DNA from 3 places in the Streptomyces sp. NPDC046859 genome. Region 3 is predicted to be linked to each of the others. Evidence: riboswitches for the same ligand, from Rfam matches in the RefSeq annotation. Region 3 holds a riboswitch; each other region holds the start of a gene.
What was found. Region 3 has a riboswitch for thiamine pyrophosphate ahead of thiO (glycine oxidase ThiO). Riboswitches for the same ligand answer to the same signal wherever they lie in the genome.
Positions count from the first base shown of each region.

Region 1: linked by a shared signal. The riboswitch ahead of ABZ899_RS18580 (thiamine ABC transporter substrate-binding protein) and the one ahead of thiO (glycine oxidase ThiO) in region 3 are both predicted to bind thiamine pyrophosphate.
Region 2: linked by a shared signal. The riboswitch ahead of thiC (phosphomethylpyrimidine synthase ThiC) and the one ahead of thiO (glycine oxidase ThiO) in region 3 are both predicted to bind thiamine pyrophosphate.

Region 1 covers NZ_JBEYXR010000011.1:110,031-115,147, reverse strand. The annotation lists gene ABZ899_RS18590 (ABC transporter ATP-binding protein) at 1-866, opposite strand, end outside; gene ABZ899_RS18585 (iron ABC transporter permease) at 867-2,534, opposite strand; gene ABZ899_RS18580 (thiamine ABC transporter substrate-binding protein) at 2,510-3,598, opposite strand; TPP riboswitch at 3,676-3,781, opposite strand; gene rlmN (23S rRNA (adenine(2503)-C(2))-methyltransferase RlmN) at 3,806-4,912, opposite strand.
Region 2 covers NZ_JBEYXR010000013.1:9,045-14,161, reverse strand. The annotation lists gene ABZ899_RS20180 (metallophosphoesterase) at 1-96, shown strand, start outside; gene ABZ899_RS20175 (hypothetical protein) at 288-1,157, shown strand; gene thiC (phosphomethylpyrimidine synthase ThiC) at 1,293-3,095, opposite strand; TPP riboswitch at 3,088-3,277, opposite strand; gene ABZ899_RS20165 (YibE/F family protein) at 3,349-4,851, shown strand; gene ABZ899_RS20160 (SsgA family sporulation/cell division regulator) at 4,926-5,117, opposite strand, start outside.
Region 3 covers NZ_JBEYXR010000005.1:42,749-47,865, forward strand. The annotation lists gene ABZ899_RS08495 (thiazole synthase) at 1-120, opposite strand, end outside; gene thiS (sulfur carrier protein ThiS) at 123-323, opposite strand; gene thiO (glycine oxidase ThiO) at 320-1,480, opposite strand; TPP riboswitch at 1,478-1,589, opposite strand; gene ABZ899_RS08510 (hypothetical protein) at 1,642-1,989, shown strand; gene ABZ899_RS08515 (FAD-dependent oxidoreductase) at 2,051-3,235, shown strand; gene ABZ899_RS08520 (Rv2175c family DNA-binding protein) at 3,312-3,677, shown strand; gene thiE (thiamine phosphate synthase) at 3,893-4,540, shown strand; gene metF (methylenetetrahydrofolate reductase [NAD(P)H]) at 4,721-5,117, shown strand, end outside.

The DNA.
Region 1 (5,117 bases), on a different contig from region 3:
GCGACCGTGCACCGCAGTCCCTCGTCGGGCGCGACGAGCCGCACCCCGGCCGGCCGTACCAGCAGGGGCCGGATGCCCTGAGCGGCGTTCCCACCGACCGGGAGCTTGCCCCAGGGGGTGTCCGCGGCCTCACCGGCGACCGTCCCCTCGACCACGTTGTCGAAGCCGAGGAAGCGGGCCACGAACGGGTCCGCCGGGTGCTGCCACACCTCGAGCGGCGTCCCGGTCTGGGCGATCCTGCCGTCCCGCATCACCACCACCCGGTCGGCCAGCGCGAACGCCTCCCCCTGGTCGTGGGTGACGGCCAGCACGGTGGTACCCAACCGCCCGAACAGTTCCCGCAGTTCGACCACCAGCCGCTCCCGCAGCGAGCGGTCCAGCTGCCCCAGCGGCTCGTCCAGCATCAGCAGCCGCGGCCGGGGCGCGAGGGCACGGGCCAGCGCCACCCGCTGCTGCTCGCCGCCGGACAGGGAGGCGACGGCACGCCCGGCGGCGCCCGGCAGTCCCACCAGCTCCAGCAACTCGTGCACGCGCCCGGCCTGTTCACGCCGGGACGCCCCGTGCATCCGGGCGCCGAAGGCCACGTTGCCGCCGACGTCCCGCTGCGGGAACAGCTGGTGGTCCTGGAACATCAGGCCGACACCGCGCCGGTGCGCGGGCACCCCGGCCTGGTCGCGCCCGTCCAGCGTCACCCGGCCGGCGTCCAGGGGCTGCAGCCCCGCCACAGCCCGCAGCAGCGTCGACTTGCCGCTGCCGCTCGGCCCCAGCACGCACACGATCTCGTGCTCGGCGACATCCAGGTCGACGGCGTCGAGCACCGCCCGCCCTCCGAAGCGGACCGTCGCGTCCGTAAGGCTCAGCAGCATCTAGAACTCCCCCGTCCGGTCGGTGCGCAGCCGCTCCAGGACCAGGAGCGCCACCGCGCACACCACCATCAGCACCGTCGAAAGGGCCATCGCCTGGCCGTAGTTGAGGTCACCCGCGCGTCCCAGCAGCCGGGCCACCGCGACCGGCAGCGTCGGGTTGTCGGGCCGTGCGATGAACACGGTCGCGCCGAACTCGCCGAGCGACACCGCGAAGGCGAACCCGGCCGCGATCAGCAGCGCCCGGCGCACCATCGGCAGGTCGATCTCCCGCCACACCCGCCAGGGAGAGGCGCCGAGGACCGCGGCCGCCTCCCGCAGCCGGTCGTCGACGGCCCGCAGCACGGGCAGCATGGTCCGTACGACGAAGGGCACTCCGACCAGCGCCTGCGCGAGCGGCACCAGGATCCAGCTGCTTCTCAGGTCGAGCGGCGGCTCGTCCAGGGAGATCAGGAATCCGAAGCCGACGGTCACCGCGGACACCCCGAGCGGCAGCATCAGCAGCGCGTCGAAGCCCCGGACGAACCGGCCGGCGTCCCGCCGGGTCAGTGCGGCCGCCGCCAGTCCGCCGACCAGCACCGCGATGAGGGTGGCGACGACGGCGTACTGGAGCGAGTTGCCGATCGCCTCGATCGGCGCGACGAGGAAGACCCCGCCGTCGGCCTCGGTGAGCGCCCGGTAGTAGCCGAGGCCGGGCGCGTCCAGCGAGCGGCGCACCAGGACGGCCGGCGGCAGCACCAGCAGGACGGCGACGACGGCCAGGACCCCGGCGAGCAGCGCCCACTGCCCGGCACCGCGCGGTCGCCGCGCCGTCACGGACGCGTCGACCAGACGCAGGGTGCTCTCCCGCCGCCGTACGGTCCAGGCGTGCACGGCGAGGACCGAGCCGACCGCCAGGAACTGCACGATCGTCAGCACGGCGGCCGTGGATAGGTCGAAGATCTCGGAGGTCTGCCGGTAGATCTCGACCTCCAGGGTGGAGAACGCCGGACCGCCGAGGATCTGGACCACGCCGAAGGAGGTGAAGGTGAACAGGAAGACCATGAGCGCGGCGGCGGCCACGGCCGGCCCGAGCGCCGGCAGGGTGACGGTCCGCCAGGCGGTCCACCGGGACGCCCCGAGCATCCGCGCGGCCTCCTCCTGCCGGGGATCCAGCTGGGCCCAGAGGCCGCCCACCGTCCGTACGACGACGGCGTAGTTGAAGAAGACGTGCGCGAGCAGGATGGCCCACACGGTGGTGTCCAGCCGTACGCCCCACAGCTCGTCCAGCAGCCCGCCGCGGCCCACGAGCGCGAGGAACGCCGTGCCGACGACGACCGTCGGCAGCACGAACGGCACGGTCACCACCGCCCGCAGGACCTGTTTGCCGGGGAAGTCGAAACGGGCGAAGACATAGGCGCCGGGCAGCGCGATCAGCAGGGTGAGCGCGGTGGAGGCGAGGGCCTGCCAGGTGGTGAACCACAGCACGTGCCGGATGTCGGACTGCCCGAGCACGTCCCACAGCCGACCGAACCGCCACGCCCCGTCGACGTTCAGGCCGCGCGCGACGATCGCGGCGACCGGGTAGGCGAAGAAGACCGCGAAGAACGCGACGGGCACGGCCACGAGACCGAGCCGCGCCGCCGCGCCCCGCGTGCGGCGTGCCGTTACCTCAGGACGAGCGAGGTCCACGACTTGACCCAGTCGTCACGGTGGGCGGCGACCTTCGCCGGGTCCATGGTCTCGGGGTTCTTCGCCGGCGGCCCGTACTCCGTGAACTCCTTCGGCACCTCGGCGTCCTTCCGCACCGGGTACACGAACATGTTCAGCGGCATGTCGTCCTGGAACGTCTTCGTCAGCAGGAAGTCGATCAGCGCCTTGCCGCCCTCGGGGTTGCCCGCGTTGCCGAGCAGACCGGCGTACTCGACCTGCCGGAAGCATGTGCCGTCCACGACACCCGTCGGCGCGGTCGAGGGCCGGGGATCGGCGTAGATCACCTCGGCGGGCGGCGAGGAGGCGTACGACACGACGAGGGGCCGGTCGCCCTTCGCCTTCTTCCCGCCGGCCGAACCGGAGAACTCCTCGTTGTAGGCCTGCTCCCAGCCGTCGACGACCTTGACGCCGTTGGCCTTCAGCTTCTTCCAGTAGTCCGGCCAGCCGTCGTCGCCGTACTTGGCGGCGGTGCCGAGGAGGAACCCGAGGCCGGGCGAGGAGGTGGAGGCGTTCTCGGTGACGAGGAGGTTCTTGTACGCGGGCTTGACCAGGTCGCCGAACGAGGTGGGCGGGTCCAGCTTGCGCTCGCTGAAGTACGCCTTGTCGTAGTTGACGCAGACGTCGCCGGTGTCGACGGGGGTGACCCGGTGCTTGTCCTGGTCGACCCGGAACTCGGGCAGGACCAGGTCGGAGCCCTTGGCCTCGTACGACTGGAACAGGCCGTTGTCGAGGGTCCGGGACAGCAGGGTGTTGTCCACGCCGAAGAAGACGTCGCCCTGCGGGTTGTCCTTGGTGAGGATGGCCTTGTTGACGGCCTGCCCCGCGTCGCCGTCCTTGAGGACCCGGACCTTGTAGCCGGACTGCTTCTCGAAGCCCGCGAGGACGTCCTTGGACACGGCCCACGAGTTGTGGCTGACCAGGGTGACGGTCCGCGAACCGCCGCCGCTGCCGCCGTCGTCGGACGACCCGCAGGCGGTCAGCGCCGGCAGGGCGACGAGACCGAGCCCGACGCCGAGGGCCGTGGCCTTCTTGGTGATGCTCACTGGATTCCTCCTGGGCTGACCAGGAAGAGACGCGGCCCTGCCCGTGGCCCCGGGGGGGCTCGGGCAGGGCGCAACAGCTCGAGTGATGACCGATCTCCCTACCCAGAATGACCTGGGCCAGGTTCGGAGGGTCTGCGGCCGGTGCCGCACTCTCAGCGCTGTGGCGCTCCCCTGTCGGAATATGCAGATGTGTTGACGCCGGTCAGACTACCGCTCGGTGGCGGCGAGCTGACCACACGCCCCGTCGATCTCCTGGCCACGGGTGTCCCGGACCGTCACCGGTACACCATGGGCGGCGATGGCCTCCACGAACGCCTTCTCGTCCTCGGGCCGCGAGGCGGTCCACTTCGAGCCCGGCGTCGGGTTCAGCGGAATGAGGTTGACGTGCACGGGCTTGCCCTTGAGCAGCCGCCCGAGCCGGTCACCGCGCCAGGCCTGGTCGTTGATGTCCCGGATGAGCGCGTACTCGATGGACAGCCGGCGGCCGCTCTTCGCGACGTACTCGAACCCGGCGTCCAGCACCTCGCGCACCTTCCACCGCGTGTTCACGGGGACGAGGGTGTCGCGCAGCTCGTCGTCGGGGGCGTGCAGCGAGATGGCGAGCCGGGTCTTGAGCCCTTCATCGGCGAGCCGGTGGATGGCGGGCACGAGCCCGACGGTGGAGACGGTGATCCCCCGCTGCGAGAGCCCCATCCCGTCCGGCTCCGGATCGGTGAGCCGCCGGATGGCCCCGACGACCCGGTTGTAGTTGGCGAGCGGCTCGCCCATCCCCATAAAGACGATGTTGGACAGCCGAGCCGGCCCCCCGGGGACCTCCCCGTCCCTGAGCGCCCGCATCCCGTCGACGATCTGATGAACGATCTCGGCGGTGGACAGATTCCGGTCGAGCCCGGCCTGCCCGGTGGCACAGAAGGGGCAATTCATACCGCACCCGGCCTGCGAGCTGATGCACATGGTGACCCGATCCGGGTACCGCATGAGCACGGACTCGACGAGGGTCCCGTCGAACAGCCGCCACAGCGTCTTACGCGTGGCCCCCTGGTCGGTCGACAGATGCCGCACGACGGTCATCAGCTCGGGCAGAAGCTCCTCCCGCAGCTTGGCGCGGGACCCGGCGGGGATGTCGGTCCACTGCTCCGGATCGTGCGCGTACCGCGCGAAGTAGTGCTGCGAGAGCTGCTTGGCACGAAACGGCTTCTCGCCGATCGCGGCGACGGCGTCCTTGCGCTCACCGGGCGTGAGATCGGCAAGATGCCGCGGCGGCTTCTTGGCTCCGCGCGGGGCGACGAATGTGAGTTCTCCGGGTGCAGGCATAACCCTTCCAGTGTGGCAGATCAACTCCGGGACCCCGGGCGCGAGTGGGGTGGGGGCGGTCACCCGGGAGCGGACGTCGAGCTTTCAGGAGGCGCCGGTCGGAGTGCGTGCCGGTACTCCGGTGCCGCGAACACGGGGTTCCTGCCGTCAGGGGTCACGGCGGCGCCCTCGCACACGCCGCGGGCGAGCCGAAGCCGGCGCTTCC
Region 2 (5,117 bases), on a different contig from region 3:
CCGCACGTCTACGCGGACGGGCTCGCGATCGCGATGGACGGCGGCGTGACCATGGCCGGAAAGCTGTTGGTCCAGCAACTCCCCCTGGACATCTGACCGTTCTCCGGTGCGCGTCCCCCGGTCACGGGGGGCGCGAAGAGGCGTGGGCCGGGGCCCAATTTTGGCAAACCCCCTGTCACCGTGTGCCGTCGCCGCTCTACCATCGCCTTATCCGTAGCAGGCTCCCCTCCGTTTCTGCCCGACGGCTCGTTGGCATGCGAGCCCCAAGCCCTACGGAGCATCGGGGGATGCACATGAACAGCGTTCCGCAGCACCTGCTCAGCGAGGACCGCCAGGAGTACGAGCGGATCCTCAACGAGGCGCTGCGCTCCGCCCCACACCGCCCGGAACTGGCCGCTGTCGGACAGCGGCTCAACCCCGAACAACTGCGCACCATGGCGCTGAACGCCACCGCGCTCATCACGGCGGCCGCAGCGACCGAGTACCAGCACTACGTGAAGGTCCGTGAGGAACTGCGCCAGCCGGCGCCGTCCAGCCCGTCGTCGTCCCGTGAGACCGGCTCCAGCGAGCCGGGCGGGGGCGCGATGGGACTCGCCACCACCGTCGGAGAGGTCGCCGAGACCGCGGGACCCGGCCTCGTCGCCGTCCTCGCGGTCCTGGCACCCGTCCTCGCCGGCACCGCCGCGGCGATATTCCTGCTCGTGGGATACGTCCTGAAGATGTTCAATCCCGAGCGAGCCTTCGCCCAGACCATGCTCACCACCGGATGGGTGTTCGGTGCCATCGCGGCGGCGGCCATCCTGGTCGCCGCCGTCGGGCTCCTGCTGACCGCCCTGCGCAACCGACCCACCCTCGACGGCGCGCCCTACGGCGCGCTGAGCGAGGAAGTGATCCTGGCCAGGCAGGCCTGGCGGGAGGCCCTGCTGGAACGCGGCATCCTGCCCTTCCTGCGGGAAGCGCTGGCCGACCCCGGCACGACCGCCGCCCTGCACCCCACCTCACCGTCGACTCCGGCGGGCCGGATGCCGAACCTCGGCTACGGCCGCCCCGGGTTCAGCAGCCCGGACGACGGCCCCGCCGGGGGCCACCGCCCGCGCTTCTCGAGCCCGGACTACACCAGCCCGGACTTCGGAGGCCCGGAACACCAGCCGGAGTGACCCCCGGCTTGCGCCCCGCCACACGAGGCCCTCGCAGGGACCTCCTGCGACGGCCCCCGAGGCAGCCTCCTCGGGGGCGGCGCAAGCCGAGCAGCCTGCAGGGGCCGGGTGATCTGTGCTTCGAGAAGGTACCGATCAGTCCGCCAGCGGCAGGTACACCCTGTTGCCCGCCGCCGCGAACTCCTTGGACTTCTGGGCCATGCCCTCCTCGATCTCCTCCTGCGAGCCGCCGTGCCGCCGGCGGATGTCCTGGGAGATCTTCATGGAGCAGAACTTCGGCCCGCACATGGAGCAGAAGTGGGCCGTCTTGGCGGGCTCGGCCGGCAGGGTCTCGTCGTGGAACTCGCGGGCCGTGTCCGGGTCGAGCGCCAGGTTGAACTGGTCCTCCCAGCGGAACTCGAAGCGGGCGTCGGACAGCGCGTCGTCCCACTCCTGCGCCCCGGGGTGGCCCTTGGCGAGGTCCGCGGCGTGCGCGGCGATCTTGTAGGTGATGACGCCGGTCTTGACGTCGTCACGGTTGGGCAGGCCCAGGTGCTCCTTGGGCGTCACGTAGCAGAGCATGGCGGTGCCCCACCAGGCGATCATCGCGGCACCGATGCCGGACGTGATGTGGTCGTACGCCGGCGCGACGTCCGTGGTCAGCGGGCCGAGCGTATAGAACGGAGCTTCATCGCAGATCTCCTGCTGAAGGTCGATGTTCTCCTTGATCTTGTGCATCGGGACGTGACCCGGGCCCTCGATCATGGTCTGTACGTTGAAACGCTTGGCGATGGTGTTGAGTTCCCCGAGCGTCCGCAACTCCGCGAACTGCGCCTCGTCGTTGGCGTCCGCGATCGACCCCGGCCTGAGGCCGTCGCCCAGCGAGTAGGTGACGTCGTAGGCGGCGAGGATCTCGCAGAGCTCCTCGAAGTTCTCGTACAGGAAGCTCTCCTTGTGGTGCGCCAGGCACCACGCGGCCATGATCGAGCCGCCGCGGGAGACGATGCCCGTCTTGCGGTTCGCCGTGAGCGGCACGTACGGCAGGCGCACGCCCGCGTGGACCGTCATGTAGTCCACGCCCTGCTCGGCCTGCTCGACGACCGTGTCCTTGTAGATCTCCCAGGTCAGTTCCTCGGCCTTGCCGTCGACCTTCTCCAGCGCCTGGTAGAGCGGCACCGTGCCGATGGGGACGGGGGAGTTGCGCAGCACCCACTCGCGCGTGGTGTGGATGTTGCGGCCGGTGGAGAGGTCCATGACCGTGTCGGCGCCCCAGCGGGTCGCCCAGGTCATCTTCTCGACCTCCTCCTCGATGGAGGAGGTCACGGCGGAGTTGCCGATGTTGGCGTTGACCTTCACCAGGAACCGCTTGCCGATGATCATCGGCTCGATCTCCGGGTGGTTGACGTTGGCGGGCAGCACCGCCCGGCCCGCGGCGATCTCCGCACGGACCACCTCGGGGTCGACGTTCTCCCGGATCGCCACGAACTCCATCTCGGGGGTGATCTCCCCGCGGCGGGCGTAAGCGAGCTGGGTGACGGCCTGTCCGTCGCGGCTGCGCCGGGGCTGGCGCGGCCGTCCCGGGAACACCGCGTCGAGGTTGCGCAGTCCCCCTCGCGGCGCTGTGTGCTTGATGCCGTCGTCCTCGGGCCGGACGGGCCGGCCCGCGTACTCCTCGGTGTCCCCGCGGGTGACGATCCAGTTCTCCCGCAGCGGGGGCAGCCCGCGGCGGACGTCGGTCTCGGCGGCTGGATCGGTGTACGGGCCCGACGTGTCGTACAGCGTGACCGACTGCCCGTTGGTGAGGTGCACCTGGCGGACCGGCACCCGCAGATCGGGGCGTGAGCCCTCGATGTACGCCTTGTGCCAGCCGATGGACTTTTCGGCCTCCGCGGAGACTTCGCCCTGCAAGGGCGATTCGTCCTGGTTCGAGGCAGGCGTGCGTGCGTCCTTGATGGTCATGAGACCTACTCCCTACGCCGGCATTACCCGGTAACAGGTTCGGCGGTCGACGCAGCGGTATCCGTCTGCCGACGTCTCGTGTGAAACGTCACTCGTGACGAGTGATGTTTCATGTGAAACATCGCTGGGACGGAGGTCAGCGCCCTCTCAGCCCGGTGCTCCGAGCTCCCGCGTGTACAAAGGTGGTTCCACGCTAGCGCCAGTTCGGGCGCGCTGAACAGAGGGCCCTCTCCGTTCTTGCGATGATCGATCGGTGACCACGATGCATGAACCTCCGTACCCGCCGCACGAACCGCGCCGCGGCCAAGGCCCGGGAAACGGCCCCGCGCGGCACAACGACCGTGACGAGCAGCGGGGTTCGGGAGCGCCCGGGGGCGGGCCCGACAGCGGGCACGAACACGGGCAGGGATCCGGGCACGGGCACTCCCACAGCCACTCCCACGGTCCGGCCGCTCCTGTCTCCCGGCATCTGCGCAAGGTCATCGCGGCCGTCCTGATCCCGTTCGCCGCGGCCGTGGTGGTCGGCCTCACGGTGCTCTGGCCGGGCGGTGCCCCGGCGCACGAGCGCACCGGGGTCGGCTTCGACCGACAGACCCAGCAGGCCACGGTCACGAAGGTGGTCGAGCTGAGCTGCAAGGAGGTGGGCGCCGGCGGAGCTCCGCCGGCCGGGGACACCTCCGCCGCGGAAGGCTCCTCCACCGGCGAGGGCTCCTCCGCGGCGCGGGAGGAGAGCGGTACCTGCAAGAAGGCGACGATCCGCGTCGACACGGGGAAGGACAAGGGCCGTACGTTCACGGAGATCGTCCAGCCCGACCAGTCACGGCAGTTGAGCGAAGGTCAGGAGGTCGTGGTCGCCTACGAGCCCTCTGCCCCCAAGGACCTCCAGTACGCCGTCGCCGACGTCAACCGGCGCGTCCCGCTCTCGGTGCTCGCCGGGATCTTCGCCGTCGCCGTCGTGCTCGTCGGACGGCTGCGGGGCGTCATGGCCCTGGTCTCGCTGGCGATCAGCTTCCTGCTGCTCAACTTCTTCATCCTGCCGGCGATCCTGCAGGGCTCGAACCCGCTGGTCGTCGCGGTGGTGGGGGCGAGCGCCATCATGCTGATCGCGCTCTACCTGTGTCACGGCCCGTCGGCGCGTACATCGGTCGCGGTCCTCGGCACCCTCATCTCGCTCCTGCTGATCGGGGTCCTGGGCTCGGTGTTCATCGACTGGGCAGCGCTCACCGGCAACACCGACGACAACACGGGCCTCATCCACGGCCTGTACCCGTCGATCGACATGAGCGGTCTGCTGCTGGCCGGGATCATCATCGGCTCGCTCGGTGTGCTCGACGACGTGACGGTCACCCAGACGTCCGCGGTCTGGGAGCTGCACGAGGCCAATCCGACGATGGGCTGGCGCGGGCTGTACCGGGCGGGCATCCGCATCGGGCGCGACCACATCGCGTCGGTCGTCAACACGCTCGTCCTCGCCTACGCGGGCGCCGCGCTGCCCCTGCTGCTGCTCTTCTCCATCGCCCAGAGCGGCGTCGGCACGGTCGCCAACAGCGAGCTGGTGGCGGAGGAGATCGTGCGGACGCTGGTGGGCTCCATCGGCCTCGTCGCCTCCGTGCCGGTGACGACGGCCCTGGCTGCGCTGGTGGTCTCGGCCGACCGGCCCGAGCCCGGCACGGCGCCCGTGGGGGCCCGGCCGGCCGTGGCGGGCGCCGCACCGGCCGCGGGGCGGGGTGGGCGGGGGCGGCGGCGCAAGCGGTGAGGCAGGACCTCCGAGTCGCCCCCGACCTCCGCTGAAGCGTTACGCCACTGCCGCCCCCAGCTTGTTGTGACGCCTCAGCCCGCGCTCTGCTCCTCCGCGAGGATGCGGTCCAGGGCCTCGTCGAGATACGCGTCGAAGTCGGCGAGCGCCCCCTCCTGCCCGAGCGGCACCAGCTTGTCGGTGCGGTCCAGGAATGCCACGAGCGGTGCGACGGAGGAGCGGAACAGCGCCTGATCCGGGCCGACCTGGAGCCGGATCAGCACGTC
Region 3 (5,117 bases):
CTCCGTCCCGGACGCCACGAGTGCCCGCTCCAGCACGTCCAGGCTGGGCGCCCCGCCCGTGCCCATGATCAGCCGCGAGGTGAGGGACAGGTCCCCGATGACGAGGGGGTCGTCGGCCATGGTCAGCCTCCTTGCACGGCGGTCAGGACTTCGACGCGGTCCCCCTCGCGCAGCGGCGTCGACGGCCACTGCGCGCGCGGGACGACGGTCTCGTTCAGGGCGGCGGCCACCCCGGAGGGGGCCGCGGTGAGCAGCCGGACGGCGTCGTCGAGCGCCGTGCCGGGGGCGACCCGCCGCAACTCCCCGTTGAGCGAGATGTTCATGCCGGCTGCTCCTGGGGGGCGGCGGCGAACCGCAGCGGCGTGAAGTCACGGGCCACGTCCGGCAGTTCACCGGTGGTCAGGACGTGCGCCAGGACGTCCCCGGTGACCGGCGCGAGGAGCACGCCGTTGCGGTGGTGCCCGGTGGCGAGCAGCAGCCCGTCCAGGGCGGTCGGGCCGAGCAGCGGCGCGTTGTCGGGGGAGGCGGGGCGCAGGCCCGCCCGGGTCTCGGCCAGCGGCAGCTCGGTGAGGCCGGGCACCAGCTCATGGGCGTCGCGCAGCAGCTCGTACACGCCGCCGGCGGTCACCGTGGTGTCCCAGCCCAGCTCCTCGCTCGTCGCCCCGACGACCAGCTCCCCGCTCTCGCGCGGCACCAGGTACACCTGGCTGCCCCGCACCATCGCCCGCACCGTCCGGCTCAGGAACGGCGCGAGGCCCTGCGGCACGGTCAGCCGCAGCACCTGCCCCTTCACGGGCCGCACGGGCGGCCGTACGGCGTCCGGGACGCCCGCGAGCCGGCCGCTCCGACTGCCGGCCGCGAGGACCACCCGGTCCGCGCGCAGCGCCGTGCCGTCCGTGGTGGTGACCCCCGTCGCCCGGTCCGCCGTGACGTCCAGGCGCCCGGCCCAGGCCCGGTGGAAGGTCACACCGGCCCGCTCGCACGCCTCCAGCAGCGCCCCGGTGAGCAGCCGGGGGTCGATCTGGTGGTCGCCGTCCACCCGCAGCCCGCCGCGCACTCCGGGCGCGAGCATCGGCTCCAGGCGCCGGCACTCCCGCCCGGTCAGCCACTCGGAGTCCAGCCCCGAACGGGTCTGCAGGGCGTGCAGCTCCCGCAGGTGGGCGCGGTCGTCCGCGTCGAGGGCCACGGCCAGCGTGCCGCACCGGCGGTAGCCGAGGGGGTGTCCGGTGAGGTCGGCGAGCTCGGCCGCGAAGTCCGGATAGCGGCGGGCCGAGTCGAGGTTCAGGGCGAGCAGGGTCTGTTCCCCGTAGTGGAGTTCGGTGACCGCGGCCAGCATCCCGGCCGCCACCTGGGCGGCCCCGCCACCCGGCTCCGGGTCCGCCACGGCCGTGGCGAACCCGCGCTGCGCGGCCCGCCACGCCGTGACCAGGCCGATGATCCCGCCCCCGACGACGAGGACGTCTGACGTACGTGAGGACATGGGCGTCCAGCCCCTCCCTTCGCCGGCATGACCCGGATCAGGTTCGTACGGTCGGAGGCCGCCAGCCTCCCTCTCAGCCCGGTGCGTCCGGGCTCCCGCGAGTGCTCTACGGTGGCCACCCTAGCCCGCAGTCCCAGGTATCGGTAAGGGAGCCTCCCCGCATGGCCCGCTCGCTCGACGGTCTCGTCCTCGCCCCCGTCGCCGACCAGGCGCCGGGGCAGGTGGGGACGCGCACCCGGTTCACGTACCACGAGCAGGACGGCGTGGTCTGGGCCGAGTACAGCGGCGGCGACGTGGTGCGCGGGCACCTCGTCGGCACCCGGGACGGCGACCGGCTGGACTTCCGGTACGTGCAGCTCAAGCGGGACGGCACGACCTCCTCGGGCCACTGCGTGTCCACGGTGGGCGAACTCCCCGACGGGCGCGTGCGGCTGACGGAGACCTGGGAGTGGGAGTCGCAGCCGGGCAGCGGCACCAGTGTGGTCGAGCAGGTCCCGCGTCCTGACTGACGGCACGTCACGTGTCTATGGTGATCAGGTGAGCGAGCCAACCACCCAGTCGCAGCGGTCCGTGGTCGTCGCCGGCGCCGGCATGGCCGGTGTGCAGACGGCGGTCGCCCTGCGCGAGAAGGGCTTCACGGGGACGATCACCCTGATCGGCGCCGAGCCCCACCAGCCGTACGACCGCCCGCCCCTGTCCAAGGCCGTGCTGCTCGGCACCGCCGAGGGCTCCGCCTTCGACGTCGACTTCGAGGCGCTCGGCGTCGAACTGCGGCTCGGCTGCGAGGTGCTGGGCGTCCGCACCGCCGACCGCGTCCTGGACACCGAGACCGGGCCCGTCCCCTACGACGCGCTGGTCCTCGCCACCGGCGCCGAACCGCTGCGGCTGCCCGGCACCGAGGGCGTCCCCGGCGTGCACCTGCTGCGCACCCTGGACGACGCCGAGCGGCTGCGCCCGGTGCTCGCCCGGCAGCACGACGTCGTGGTCGTCGGCGCGGGCTGGATCGGAGCCGAGTTCACCACCGCCGCCCGGGAGGCGGGCTGCGCGGTGACCGTCGTGGAGGCCGCCGAGCGGCCGCTCGCGGGCGCCCTGCCCGCCGAGGTGGCCGAGCCGATGGCCGCCTGGTACGCGGACAGCGGGGCCGTGCTGCGCACCGGCACGCGCGTGGAGCGCGTCGAACAGGGCGCCGTCGTCCTGGGCGACGGCACGCGCGTGCCCGCCGGCGCCGTCGTCGTCGGCATCGGGGCCCGGCCCGCCACCGCCTGGCTCACCGGCTCGGACATCGCGCTCGGCGCGCACGGCGAGGTGCTGGCCGACGACCGGCTGCGCACCTCCGCGCCGGACGTGTACGCGGTCGGCGACTGCGCCTCCTTCCCGTCCGGGCGCTACGGCGAGCGGCTGCTGGTCCACCACTGGGACAACGCCCTCCAGGGGCCCCGCACGGTCGCCGCCGACATCCTCGGCGAGACCACCGCGCGCTACGACCCCGTGCCCTACTTCTGGTCCGAGCAGTTCGGCCGGTTCGTGCAGTACGCCGGACACCACCCGGGCGCCGACACGCTGCTGTGGCGCGGCGACCCGGCCGGCCCCGCCTGGTCGGTGTGCTGGCTGCGCGAGGGGCGGCTGGCCGCCCTCCTGGCGGTGGGCCGGCCCCGGGACCTCGCCCAGGGACGGCGGCTGATCGAGGCGGGCACGCCGATGGACGCCTCGCTGCTGACGGACCCCGCGCGGCCCCTGAAGGCGGCGTCGGTGTGACGCGGGGGCAGGCGGCCGCGCCCGGCCGGACCGGCCTGACTTCCGACTGTCGGTGCCAGATGGCAGGCTTGTTCCCGTGACCGAGATTGACGCAAAGATCGATGCTCTCGTCCCCGCCTGGCTCACCGTCCCCGACATCGCCGAGATGCTCGGCGTCGAGGTGACCCGCGTCCGGCAGCTGGTCAAGGAGGGCCAGCTCATCGCCGTACGCCGGGGTGAGAACCGCGCGCTGCACGTCCCCGCCGCCTTCATCGACGGGGACAAGGTCGTCAAGGGCCTGACCGGGACCCTGACGCTCCTGCGGGACGACGGCTTCACGGACGAAGAGATGCTGGAGTGGCTCTTCACTCCCGACCCCTCCCTGCCCGGCACGCCCGCGCAGGCCCTCAGCGAGAACCGCGGCACGGAGGTGAAGCGCCGCGCCCAGGCGCTCGCCGTCTGACCGCCCGTACATCGCCCCTCCGGCCGGTCCCGGGTCGCGTACGACACGCGGCCCGGGGCGCCGGCCGGCAGGCGCACGCCCCGGGCGCGGCGTCCGTATCCCGCGCCCCGCGGTGCACCCGTGCCCGCCGCCGGACCGCGGCGACGGCTCCCGGTACCGTGCCAGCGTCCGGCACCCGCCCGGCACCCGGCACCACCGACCCCAGGGGGCTCCGCATGTCCGACACCGCCCGCGCGCAACTCGCCGACGCCCGGCTGTACCTGTGCACCGACGCCCGCAGGCGCCAGGGCGACCTCGCGGAGTTCCTGGACGCCGTGCTCGCCGGTGGCGTCGACATCGTGCAGCTGCGCGACAAGGGCATGGAGGCCGCCGAGGAGCTGGAGCACCTGAGGGTCCTCGCCGAGGCGTGCGCCCGGCACGGCAAGCTCCTCGCGGTCAACGACCGGGCCGACGTGGCCCATGCCGCCGGCTCCGACGTCCTCCACCTGGGCCAGGGCGACCTGCCCGTCCCGGCCGCCCGGGCGGTCCTCGGCCCCGACGTCCTGATAGGCCGCTCCACGCACACCGAGGCGGAGGCCACCGCGGCGGCCGTCCAGGAGGGCGTCGACTACTTCTGCACCGGCCCCTGCTGGCCCACCCCGACCAAGCCCGGCCGGCCCGCCCCCGGTCTCGACCTGGTCCGCCACACCGCCGCCCTCGGCACCGAGCGTCCCTGGTTCGCCATCGGCGGCATCGACCTCGGCAACCTCGACCAGGTGCTGGAGGCCGGAGCCCGCCGGGTCGTCGTGGTACGGGCCCTCACGGAGGCGGACGACCCGGGCGCGGCCGCGGCCGAGTTCGCCGGGCGACTGAAGCAGGACTGAACCGGCTCGTCTCATTTTCCGCACCGCGGCGTCTCGGATGGTGGGCGTCCGAGGATCTCGGGGGCCGTGCGGGGCGCTTTTCCGTCCCGATCTGTCCAAGGGATGGACAGGGACGCGACAAATCGGGCAAATGTCCGGCGTCCGGTTGGGGGACCGGGTACCCCTGGTTAACCTGCGAGTATGGCCCTCGGCACCGCATCCATCAGGTCGGACCACGCTCGTACCGTGCGCGAGATGCTCGCGACCGGCAAGACGACGTATTCCTTCGAGTTCTACGCCCCCAAGACCCCGAAGGGCGAGCGGAACCTGTGGAACGCGCTGCGCAGGGTCGAGGCCGTCCGGCCCGACTTCGTCTCGGTGACGTACGGCGCCGGGGGCTCCACGCGCGCCGGCACCGTCAAGGCGACCGAGGCCATCGCCTCGGACACCACGCTCACGCCGATCGCCCACCTCACCGCCGTCGACCACTCGGTGGCCGACCTGCGGAACATCATCGGGCAGTACGCCGACGCGGGGATCCGCAACATGCTGGCCCTGCGCGGCGACCCGCCGGGCGACCCGCTGGGCGACTGGGTGC